DNA from 3 places in the Tepidibacillus sp. LV47 genome. Region 2 is predicted to be linked to each of the others. Evidence: riboswitches for the same ligand, from Rfam matches in the RefSeq annotation. Region 2 holds a riboswitch; each other region holds the start of a gene.

Region 1 (3,145 bases), on a different contig from region 2:
AAAGCAACGGCCATTGCTGGAAAGAATCCTTTGAAAAAGTCGATCGGATTTCTTTTTGCAATGAATAAGATCATGGAACCATAGGTTGCAATCGTATGGATGAATAAAGCAAGAATCACAACCGACATGTATAATCCCATTGCACGGATCGCAGTAAACCCTTGTTTACCAATTGCCGAGGCAATTAAACCAAACGTACCATATGGGGCAAACTTCATCATGAGAGTAACTAAATACATCATAATTTCATTTCCTTGTTCAACAAAAGCGTGGAAAGTTTGCGCTTTTTTTCCTAGGGCTGCGATTCCGATACCAATGAAAACTGAGAAGAAAATTAAAGGTAACATATCTCCATTTGCCATGGACTGAATGGGGTTTTTTGGAATAATACTGAGCAAGGTATCCATAATAGGAGGAACTTCTTTTGGTTTAAAATTAGCTTGTTCAACAGAAAATTGCCAGCCTGCTCCAGGTTGAATGGTAAGTGCTAAAGCTAAACCGATAATGATTGCAATTGCTGTGGTAGAAATAAAGTAGATTAATGTTTTACTTCCAATTCTCCCTAATTTCTTAAGATCACCAATTCCAGCTGTTCCAAGGGCAATAGAGAAAAAGACGATGGGTACCACTAACATATTAATGAGGTTAAGAAAGATTTTGCCTAGTGGGGTAAGAAGATATTGATCAACTGATGGGAATACATGTGGTGCAAAAAGATTTAATCCTAAACCAAACAATGTCCCTAATCCTAATGCCAACAAAATTTTTCCTGTTAATTTCATAGCATACCTCCTTGAAGATAAAATAAAGCCATAGAAGGGCAAAGTCTTCTATGGCTTAAAATACGCCAAAATAAGACTCGTAATAAACGAGATCCTACCCCTCGAGACGCTTACGAAGTTAGCTGTCGGGTTCGGACGTGAGAGTCGCCCTACCTTAATGATAAATATTAAGGATTCACCCCAAGTGGCAATGCCACAATCTTGGTTCCTCCGCTCATATATAAAAATGATTCAGCGTGCGGACTATTCAATTTAACTTTATCTTAACAATAGTTTACATAAAAGTCAATCATGCGCTTCTCCTGAAGTATAGATTCGTTCCATGATCTTTGTTTGTTAAACTATTAAACAACTATTTAAAACATCGTCTTTAACAAAATAAAGTTATTAAATTTTATCTAAAATGTAAAATTTTTTTAAATGATCCGATATAGAAATTGATACAGGTTAAATCACTTGAAATTGAACAGCGATAAAGGCAAACCCGGCGAAAGCCGGGGACGCAAAGCCACAGGTCTAAGGCAAGTGAATGCTAGGATGGCTGGGTTACCGAACGGTTCGTGCGTTAAAACTCTTTTCATCGACGGTGTTCCTTGTGTTTAGACTGATGGGAAATCGTAGATGGAAAGGAGTTGTTTTTGTTTTGAAGAAACGAGTTCTCTACAAATCTATTATTTATTTCATGGTTATTCTGCTCATCACAAATTCTGTTTTGCCTGGAATGACCAAAAAAGCTGAAGCGGCTACGCCTGAAGCATTTTTAAATCCTTTTCTAGAAGAATGGCTTCCGCAGCCTGGACAGCCGCCTAGGTATTCCCAAGGATTTGCTTCGTTATTTAATAACCAATATACAGATGGCAACTCAGCTATCCCAAGTTTATTAAACGACCATCACTTTGCCCAATCACCGGAACCACCTGTATTGGAGGAACCTGTAGAGATTCCAAAAGGGAATGCATTTGTTCAAAGAGATGACTTTATACTCCCTTCTTATGGGTTTCCAGTGACAATCCAGCGATTATATCATTCGAGCCAAAAGAATCGCTTGTCACCTTTCGGTTATGGCTGGACATTTCCTTATAATCACTACATACAAATGTTTGATGAGTTTCATATCACGGAATTTAAATCAGATGGAACAAAGGTGAATTATACTTATCACAAAGAAGACGAAAGTTTATTAGTGGATGAGTATGATGGCGATCCGGCGATTTATTATCCGCTTGATAAAGGCTATTACACTGCGGAAGGATTCGCCAAGTCATCCCTAAAACGAATTTCGAAAGAGGAATATCGCGTAACACAACCCCATGGAACCACTTATGTTTTTAAAGGGTATTATGCACCTTGGCGAACCAACGCAGACCCTGTAGCCGGAAAATTAATCGCCGTTGAGGACCGCAATGGAAATCGCGTGAACTTGAGCTACGATTCCCAAGGTCGATTGGTTGAAATAAAAAGTCCCGATGGACGTACCGTTACATTCGAATATGCCGGTCAGCTCATCACATCTATGACCGATCCACTTGGCCGTGTAACAACGTATACCTATGAAAACAATGAACTGCGAAAAGTCACGCATCCTGATGGAACGACGGAATCGTATTCATATGACAACGAGCATCGCCTTCTGTCAGTGACAGATTCTCAAACTGGCACTAAGCAGTTTTCTTATACAGGAGATCGCGTCTCCAAAGTGACACATGAGGGTGATTTACTATACAGATATGAGTACGGAGATCATCAAGTAACGGTTTACGACGGATTAGGACATTCAACGGCTTATTTTTACAACGAAGACTACAATATAACGAAAAAAGTAGATGCTCTTGGAAACATATACACATATTCATTTGACGAACAAAAGCGCTTGACCAATGTTTCGGGACCGCTTGAAACGATATCCATTCAATATAACGAGTTTCATCATATTACAGTGGAAAAGTCATCGTTAGGAGAAGAATCGAATATTACCTATGACTCCAATCTTCAATTGCCTATGATCATTAAAGACGGAGAAGGACGGGTATGGAAGCGGACATACGATGCGAAAGGAAATTTAATATCTGTTGAATATCCGTTAGGGCAAAAAGAAGAATTCAGATATGATTCGCGAGGACTTGTGACGGAGTCTAAAGACTTGAACAACAAAATCACACGCTATTCGTATGATGCATATGGACAGCTCAAAACGGTCACTAACCCATTAGGCCAAACGATTTCATACACCTATGACCAAGTCGGCCGCTTAAAAAGTGTGACGATGCCAAACGGCTCCGTTACGACCTATACGTATGATAACGGTGACCGTCTTGTTTCGATAACAGACGCCAAAAACCAATCGATTCGTTATGAATATGATG
Region 2 (3,145 bases):
GATAAATAGAGATAAATAAAAAAAGTCGTTACGATCCCAAGAAATAATGCCAGTAAGAATAAGCGCCGGTTGGTTATTTCCATTTCTTTCTCTCCCTTACTCCACTAATTTCACCGCATATAAGCCAATATCATGTTGATTCTCATCATTCCAATCACCTGAATAAATCGTTTTTAAGAATCTTCCTGTGACATATGATTGATTACCATTACCCCCAACTTCCTCCAAGTAAAACGCTGCAAAGCCAATGATCGTTACCTTATCTCTCCCCTTTAGATTGACGTCATCAATAACAGGCAGATAGATCACTCGTTTACAGTTTCGATTCTTTTTCGCTAGTTCATAGGTTTGACAATCTGAACTAAGTTTGATTCTCTCTGAGATGGCCCTTTCTGTAGGCCCAGACATATTTCCCGGCTCGGTATCGACCACATCGCCAATACTCAACACCCCTTCGTAACCATTTAAAAGATTCTCCTCATAATTAGAAGCACCTCTTCCGCCAAGAGCAAGGGGGCCAAAGTTGCCATTTGCTGCATGTTGGGGATCGTATTTTAACGTATAAAGAGAACCATAAGTAAATCCGTAGTTTTCTTCTTCTGGGTTCGGTGCTTTTACGGCGAGAGGAACAATTCCTCTTGCGCTCGACAATGGCTTCATTTGGGCTGAGGCTTTGGCCTCCACCACTGTATGGTTGAAACCAAAAATTTTAGCGAAGAAAAAAGGAACCTCTTTCTTCCCTGTCACTGTGATCTTATAATCCCCTTCAAAGGTAATCGCAGGGTTATTAACTCCATTTTCCATGGCATATTGGATTGCTGTTTCCTTTGCTTGAGTGGTTCCATTTACCAATTCTTGTGCTCCAGATAAAGCTGCCGCATCTACCCCATCGGAAAGTCTTTGTCTTTCTAACATGACATATCCTAAGTCGATGACCATAGCTGCCATGCCTAGGATGACAGCCATAGCAAACAGAATGATCACCGAAATATTCCCTTTTTGGTTATTCAACTCGCATCACCGTCTTTGCGGATATGGGAAAAGGGTTAGGTAAAATCTCTCCCCATACGGGCGCCCATAAAGGAACTTCATAATCGATACTCACTTCAATCTTTCCCCCTCTTTGCCGGTATTCGTATGAAGGGGAAATGATGATGGTGAGATTATTTGGCTCTAAAGAATAAGTCTTTTCTTCGATAATTTGTTTAATTTCCATATCTGTTGCCCAAACGGAGCCATATCTTGCTCCATCTCTTGAGGCATTTTCGATCATGAGATATGAGTAAAAGATATGTCCAAATTCGATGATTCCTAATAATAGCAAAAGAAGGATAGGAGTAACTAAGGCAAACTCAACTAAGGATTGGCCTTGTTCTCCTTTTAATCGGGATATAATCAACCTTTTCAATTACCTAACCCCCCCTCGACACTTTCCATAAGGAGCAACTTTTGGTTTATTCAGTATAAATAAGGCCCTACTCGGAGGAGGTAGGGCCTTTATAGGGTTAATTAGTTTGTACCAATGATTTTATCTTTTACTGAATTAAACATATTACCAAGATTTGTACCCATCGCTGCTAAAGCACCAATGACAACGACTGCAATAAGGGCGATGATTAAACCATACTCTACCATCCCTTGCCCTTCTTCATTTTTTAGTGCTTCCTTTGCTCTTAACTTCCAATCCAACTGTTTTACCCATAATTTTGTGAAAAACTTTTTCATTTGACCATTCCTCCTTTTCATATCGGCTCACTGGTATTCGGAGTAGCACGAATGGTGCATAAATGGTCTGACTGCTTAGTCTACGAAAAAAACTCCTCACGTTGCTGAGGAGTTCGTATATGTAACGAAGCAATCAGCAACCTGGCGATCATCGTTCATTTTGAACTTTAGACCCATGGCTTTGCGTCCTACCCTTTCGAGTAGTTTGCCTTTATTGATTGTTCTGTTTTGAGCCTTTCTTTTCTTTCATTGTATGAAGAAGTATAAGATTTGTTATCTTTCTAACCTCCTATTTTTTGCTAGGTTGAAATACTTGTTTTTATTCGTTTTTCCAAAAGATTTACGCAATTTAATCCCTTTTTCCTCCTCTAATGAACCTACCGGCATATTCGAATCGCTGAATTTCCCCTTGTTTGCTCCTTTTATCATAGTCCATTAGATCAATAATTTGTACTTGTTCACCGTTTCCTCTTATTTCTTCCACAATTCTCCCTATGTTCATCTCCATTTCTGTCATTTCTTTTACTTGAATAACTCTTACTTGAAACGATTTATAGGTCAAACGGTGGATGATCTCCAGCGTGTCATCGCTGGAACCAAAATCCATAATCGTGATCTTGATTGGCTTTCCATCTGTGCATTCATTAAACCAAAGGGAACGAATCACCCATTCAATAATCGATTGATTATCTTTTGCCAATATCAGATAATGAAGGTTTTCCTTCTCTATCTCCTTCGCTAACTTCATGCAAAAATGGGAATATAAAAATCGAAAGCCAAGGAGAACGATTCCATAGAGGCATATGATCCATAAAACTAAAGAAAGCATAGCGGCCCCCTCCTTACTAGAGTATATGCCTCTATGCTTTCTCTGGTTCGAGAAACGCCTTCACGTTCCATTAGGAAATATGTACCCAACCATTTTTGATCGCAGTAATCACTGCTTGCGTGCGGTCTTGGACATCCATTTTTTGCAAAATATTGCTTACATGATTTTTTACTGTTTTTTCACTGATAAACAATTTCTCACCAATCTGGCGATTACTGTTTCCTTCCGCTAAGAGTTGAAGAACCTCCATCTCTCGTTGAGTCAATATTTGACGCCAATCTGGTGCTTTATTGACAAAAACGGGTTCATGTTCACGATCATGAAGAAGTTCTTTGTTGCTCAATCGCCGATATTCATCAACCACTTTTCCCGCCACTTGCGGATGAATATAGGCATTTCCTTTGGCTACAGAACGAATCGCTTCAATTAAAGCCATTGCTTCCATGTCTTTTAACAAATAGCCAGAAGCTCCTGCTCTTAATGTCTCAAAAACATACCCTTCATCATCATGAATCGATAAAATAATCACTTGAGATTCAGGAAAGAATTCTTTCACTTTTTTTGTTGCCTCAACTCCATTCATAGCCGGCA
Region 3 (3,145 bases), on a different contig from region 2:
TTCTTGATCCACAACGATATAGATCGTTCCGGCATCAGCAGAAGTCATTTCTATTGATGAATCCATGATTAGATTTAGTAGCTTGTTAATATCCTTCTCAGCAGACAATTCTTTCCCAATACTATAGAACCGTTGTACTTCCCTTTCTAAGGAATCTAATTTTTGTTGACGCGTTAGATCATTTTTAAGCTTATAAAGAAATTTTCTCACTGCAAACTCATTCTTACATTCAAGGATATCGTAAAGGAAAGATCCCATTGAAATCAGATCTATACTATCTTTATATAAACCAATCGTTACGTATTGAGGCTTTTGTAGAACGTGGAATAGCTGCTCATTCATTTGATTTAAGAATGTATGATCCATAAAGATTATCGTATAATCCGACCCTTGGTTTAAACGCAATTCCGTTTCCAATTGGATTAAATCTGTAATAAGAACTACTGGTTTAAATTCTTCTTTGATTACTTCCAATAAAACCTCGTACTTTTTTATTGATTCTACACAGATGATTGTTCTCAAATTCGTCAACAAAATTGCACCTCATTCCTAAGTAGGGGCTCTTAGTGAAAAGTATATCTTAAAAACGAATGATAGTTAATAAACACAAAAAACCGATTATAGATATCAATACATCCATGGAAAGTTTTGCTATAAAATAGTTTAGGCTCATCCATTTACGCCAGCTAGTATTATAATAAATAATTAACCCTATGATCATAGCCAATAACCCGATTAAAGAATATTTAGAAAATGAAAAGCTTAGATAAAAAATAAAGAAAGAAAGAACCCTTGTTAATTCGCCAACACTCTTTTCATTTCCATTAAAAAATTTTTTCTGATTTGCAGGAAAAATAGCTTTAAGTATAAACTGAATCAAAATTGCGGAAAAAGATGAAACAAAGACCAGAATAATAAGAAACTTGATGATTTGTACATCAATAAGCAAAGGTGGAGAAATTTTAACAATTATGGTGGATAACCAATATAGAATCATGATGTGCACGACTTGATCGAAAATAAAATAGAGTAGTGACCCTAAAGAACTCTTAATGGATATTTTTGATTTAAATGAGTCGATAAAAAAATGGAGAATCCCGTTTAATAACACAATTCCTATCATGTAAAAATTCCAAGGAAATAGAAGAAACAAGATGCAAATCGTAATAATTGATACATGAAGTAGATTCCATTTCCAATCTTTTAGTTTATTTTCTGCAATTTTACCGGTTTGAAATGTAAAATCACCTAGCAGGTGGCCTAATAGTAAGTAATAGAACACATCATTTACCCCTCTGTCTTATTTTAATATGCGAATACATACTTTAAAAGATAGATGAAAACCCTCTTTAAATTTAAGAGGGTTTTCATGGATGATTATCAGTAAAAAGCATAACGTGAAAAATGCTCAGCTAGAATTTGTTGTTTCTTAACATGAACCTCAATATTTTCCCCTGTTGCCTGATCGTAAAGAAGTCCATCGTATTTATCGATGCGAATATGAACCTTTTTAAAGAAATTTGGTGTGTCTGGGGCAAATTCAACATATCCTACCCCATTCTCAGCATAAACCTTTACTTCAAAGGTAGCTGGCAGCTTCGCTGGATCGATAAAATCTTTTTTAAACTCAACATTGATAAAGCCAACTTGGTATCTGCCACCATCTTCTGTTACCGTAATCGTATCCGTATAAATCACTGGTTTATTCTCAGCTGCGACAACTGGTATGCTGGAAAGCAAGAGTACAAGTGTCATGATGACAAACATGATCCTTTTCATGCTTCTCACCTCCTTTCGACCCTTATCGCTAAAAGAAAAGGCACCTATGTGAACAAGCCATAGGCGCCAAGATGATTTGCTTATTAGGCAAATCAATGAATAACTCGAGTCATGCTATTTAAAACGAACAAACGTTAAGCACAACCCTAGTTAACTTATGTTTCGGCAACCTGGCAATCATAGAATAAACATTCCTTAGACCCATGGCTTTGCGTCCTTACCTTTCGATAAGTTTGCTATTATCGACATAATATTAAGTTTTTTACAAAAAACGACAAAATCGTTTCAATTCTTATCAATACCGTATATAATTAGATTTGGAATGATTTACTAATTTTCTTTAAGACAAATAAACCATAAACTTCACTTTTTGTCAATCTATAAACCTTTTGTCAATCTATAAACCTACTTTTTATAAAATCTTTTAAAGGAGGGATTCTTATTCTTTGTTTTAACTGCGGCTATCACTTGCCATCAAATCATCCAAAGGAATGCCCTTTATGTGGGATGAGATTTCCAATAAAATGTTCTTCCTGTGATTCGCCTAACCCAATGATGGCCAAGTTCTGCTTTAACTGCGGACATGAAATATCCCAATCAGAAATCGAAAGCTCTGTGCAAAATTATGAGATTCTTAGTGAAAACAGAAGAAATGTAGCTGTCGTGTTTGCCGATGTATCTGGTTTTACAGCATTGTCGGAAAAAATGGATCCAGAAGAAGTTCGGGAAATCATCAATGAAACTTTTGCTTATATCACCAAACCTGTATATGAATTGGAAGGAACCATCGACAAATACATCGGTGACTGTGTCATGATTCTTTTCGGTGCAAAATATCCTCATAGTGATGATCCTTATAGAGCCGTCAAGTGTGGCATGAAAATGATGGACTTAATCCAAGATTTCTCAAAAAAACGATTATCCAGTAAAGGTGTAACATTAAATCTTTCCATCGGAATCAATTACGGCCAAGTTGTGACTGGAAGCGTGGGAAACTATTTTGATAAAGACTTTACCGTTATGGGAGATGTGGTCAATACGGCTCAAAGACTGCAAACTCAAGCAGCAGCTGGGACGATCCTTGTATCAGAATCCGTCTATCAAGAAACAAAAGATCTAATTGATTATTCTCCTGAAAAAGAGATCATTGCCAAAAACAAAGAAAAACCAGTAAAATGCTTCACCCCTCTTCATTTAAAAAGCGAAGCATCGATTGATTCGCTGTTTTTAATCGAACGGGATGATGAAACGAATTTTCTCCATTCAATCTATAAGCGGCTGAATAAAACAGAATATGTCACCATTATCGGTGAGGCTGGAACCGGAAAAACCAGTCTTGTAAGAAAATTTACGTCAGAACTAGACA

What was found. A riboswitch is a leader RNA that binds a small molecule or an ion and turns the genes downstream of it on or off. The one in region 2 is predicted to bind cyclic di-GMP.
Region 1: another riboswitch for cyclic di-GMP. It lies ahead of ACMW72_RS08305 (RHS repeat-associated core domain-containing protein); the one in region 2 lies ahead of ACMW72_RS04215 (Flp family type IVb pilin).
Region 3: another riboswitch for cyclic di-GMP. It lies ahead of ACMW72_RS02280 (hypothetical protein); the one in region 2 lies ahead of ACMW72_RS04215 (Flp family type IVb pilin).

The regions. Positions count from the first base shown of each region.
Region 1 is NZ_JBLWIF010000006.1:56,919-60,063, forward strand. Features, by position in the region: gene ACMW72_RS08300 (dicarboxylate/amino acid:cation symporter) at 1-782, opposite strand, end outside; cyclic di-AMP (ydaO/yuaA leader) riboswitch at 875-1,029, opposite strand; cyclic di-GMP riboswitch class I at 1,250-1,336, shown strand; gene ACMW72_RS08305 (RHS repeat-associated core domain-containing protein) at 1,426-3,145, shown strand, end outside.
Region 2 is NZ_JBLWIF010000002.1:218,022-221,166, reverse strand. Features, by position in the region: gene cpaB (Flp pilus assembly protein CpaB) at 1-83, opposite strand, end outside; gene ACMW72_RS04225 (pilus assembly protein TadG-related protein) at 97-1,011, opposite strand; gene ACMW72_RS04220 (TadE/TadG family type IV pilus assembly protein) at 1,004-1,408, opposite strand; gene ACMW72_RS04215 (Flp family type IVb pilin) at 1,510-1,725, opposite strand; cyclic di-GMP riboswitch class I at 1,858-1,945, opposite strand; gene ACMW72_RS04210 (hypothetical protein) at 2,075-2,554, opposite strand; gene ACMW72_RS04205 (response regulator) at 2,625-3,145, opposite strand, start outside.
Region 3 is NZ_JBLWIF010000001.1:464,309-467,453, forward strand. Features, by position in the region: gene ACMW72_RS02270 (ATP-binding protein) at 1-531, opposite strand, end outside; gene ACMW72_RS02275 (DUF3307 domain-containing protein) at 581-1,282, opposite strand; gene ACMW72_RS02280 (hypothetical protein) at 1,381-1,779, opposite strand; cyclic di-GMP riboswitch class I at 1,941-2,027, opposite strand; gene ACMW72_RS02285 (tetratricopeptide repeat protein) at 2,395-3,145, shown strand, end outside.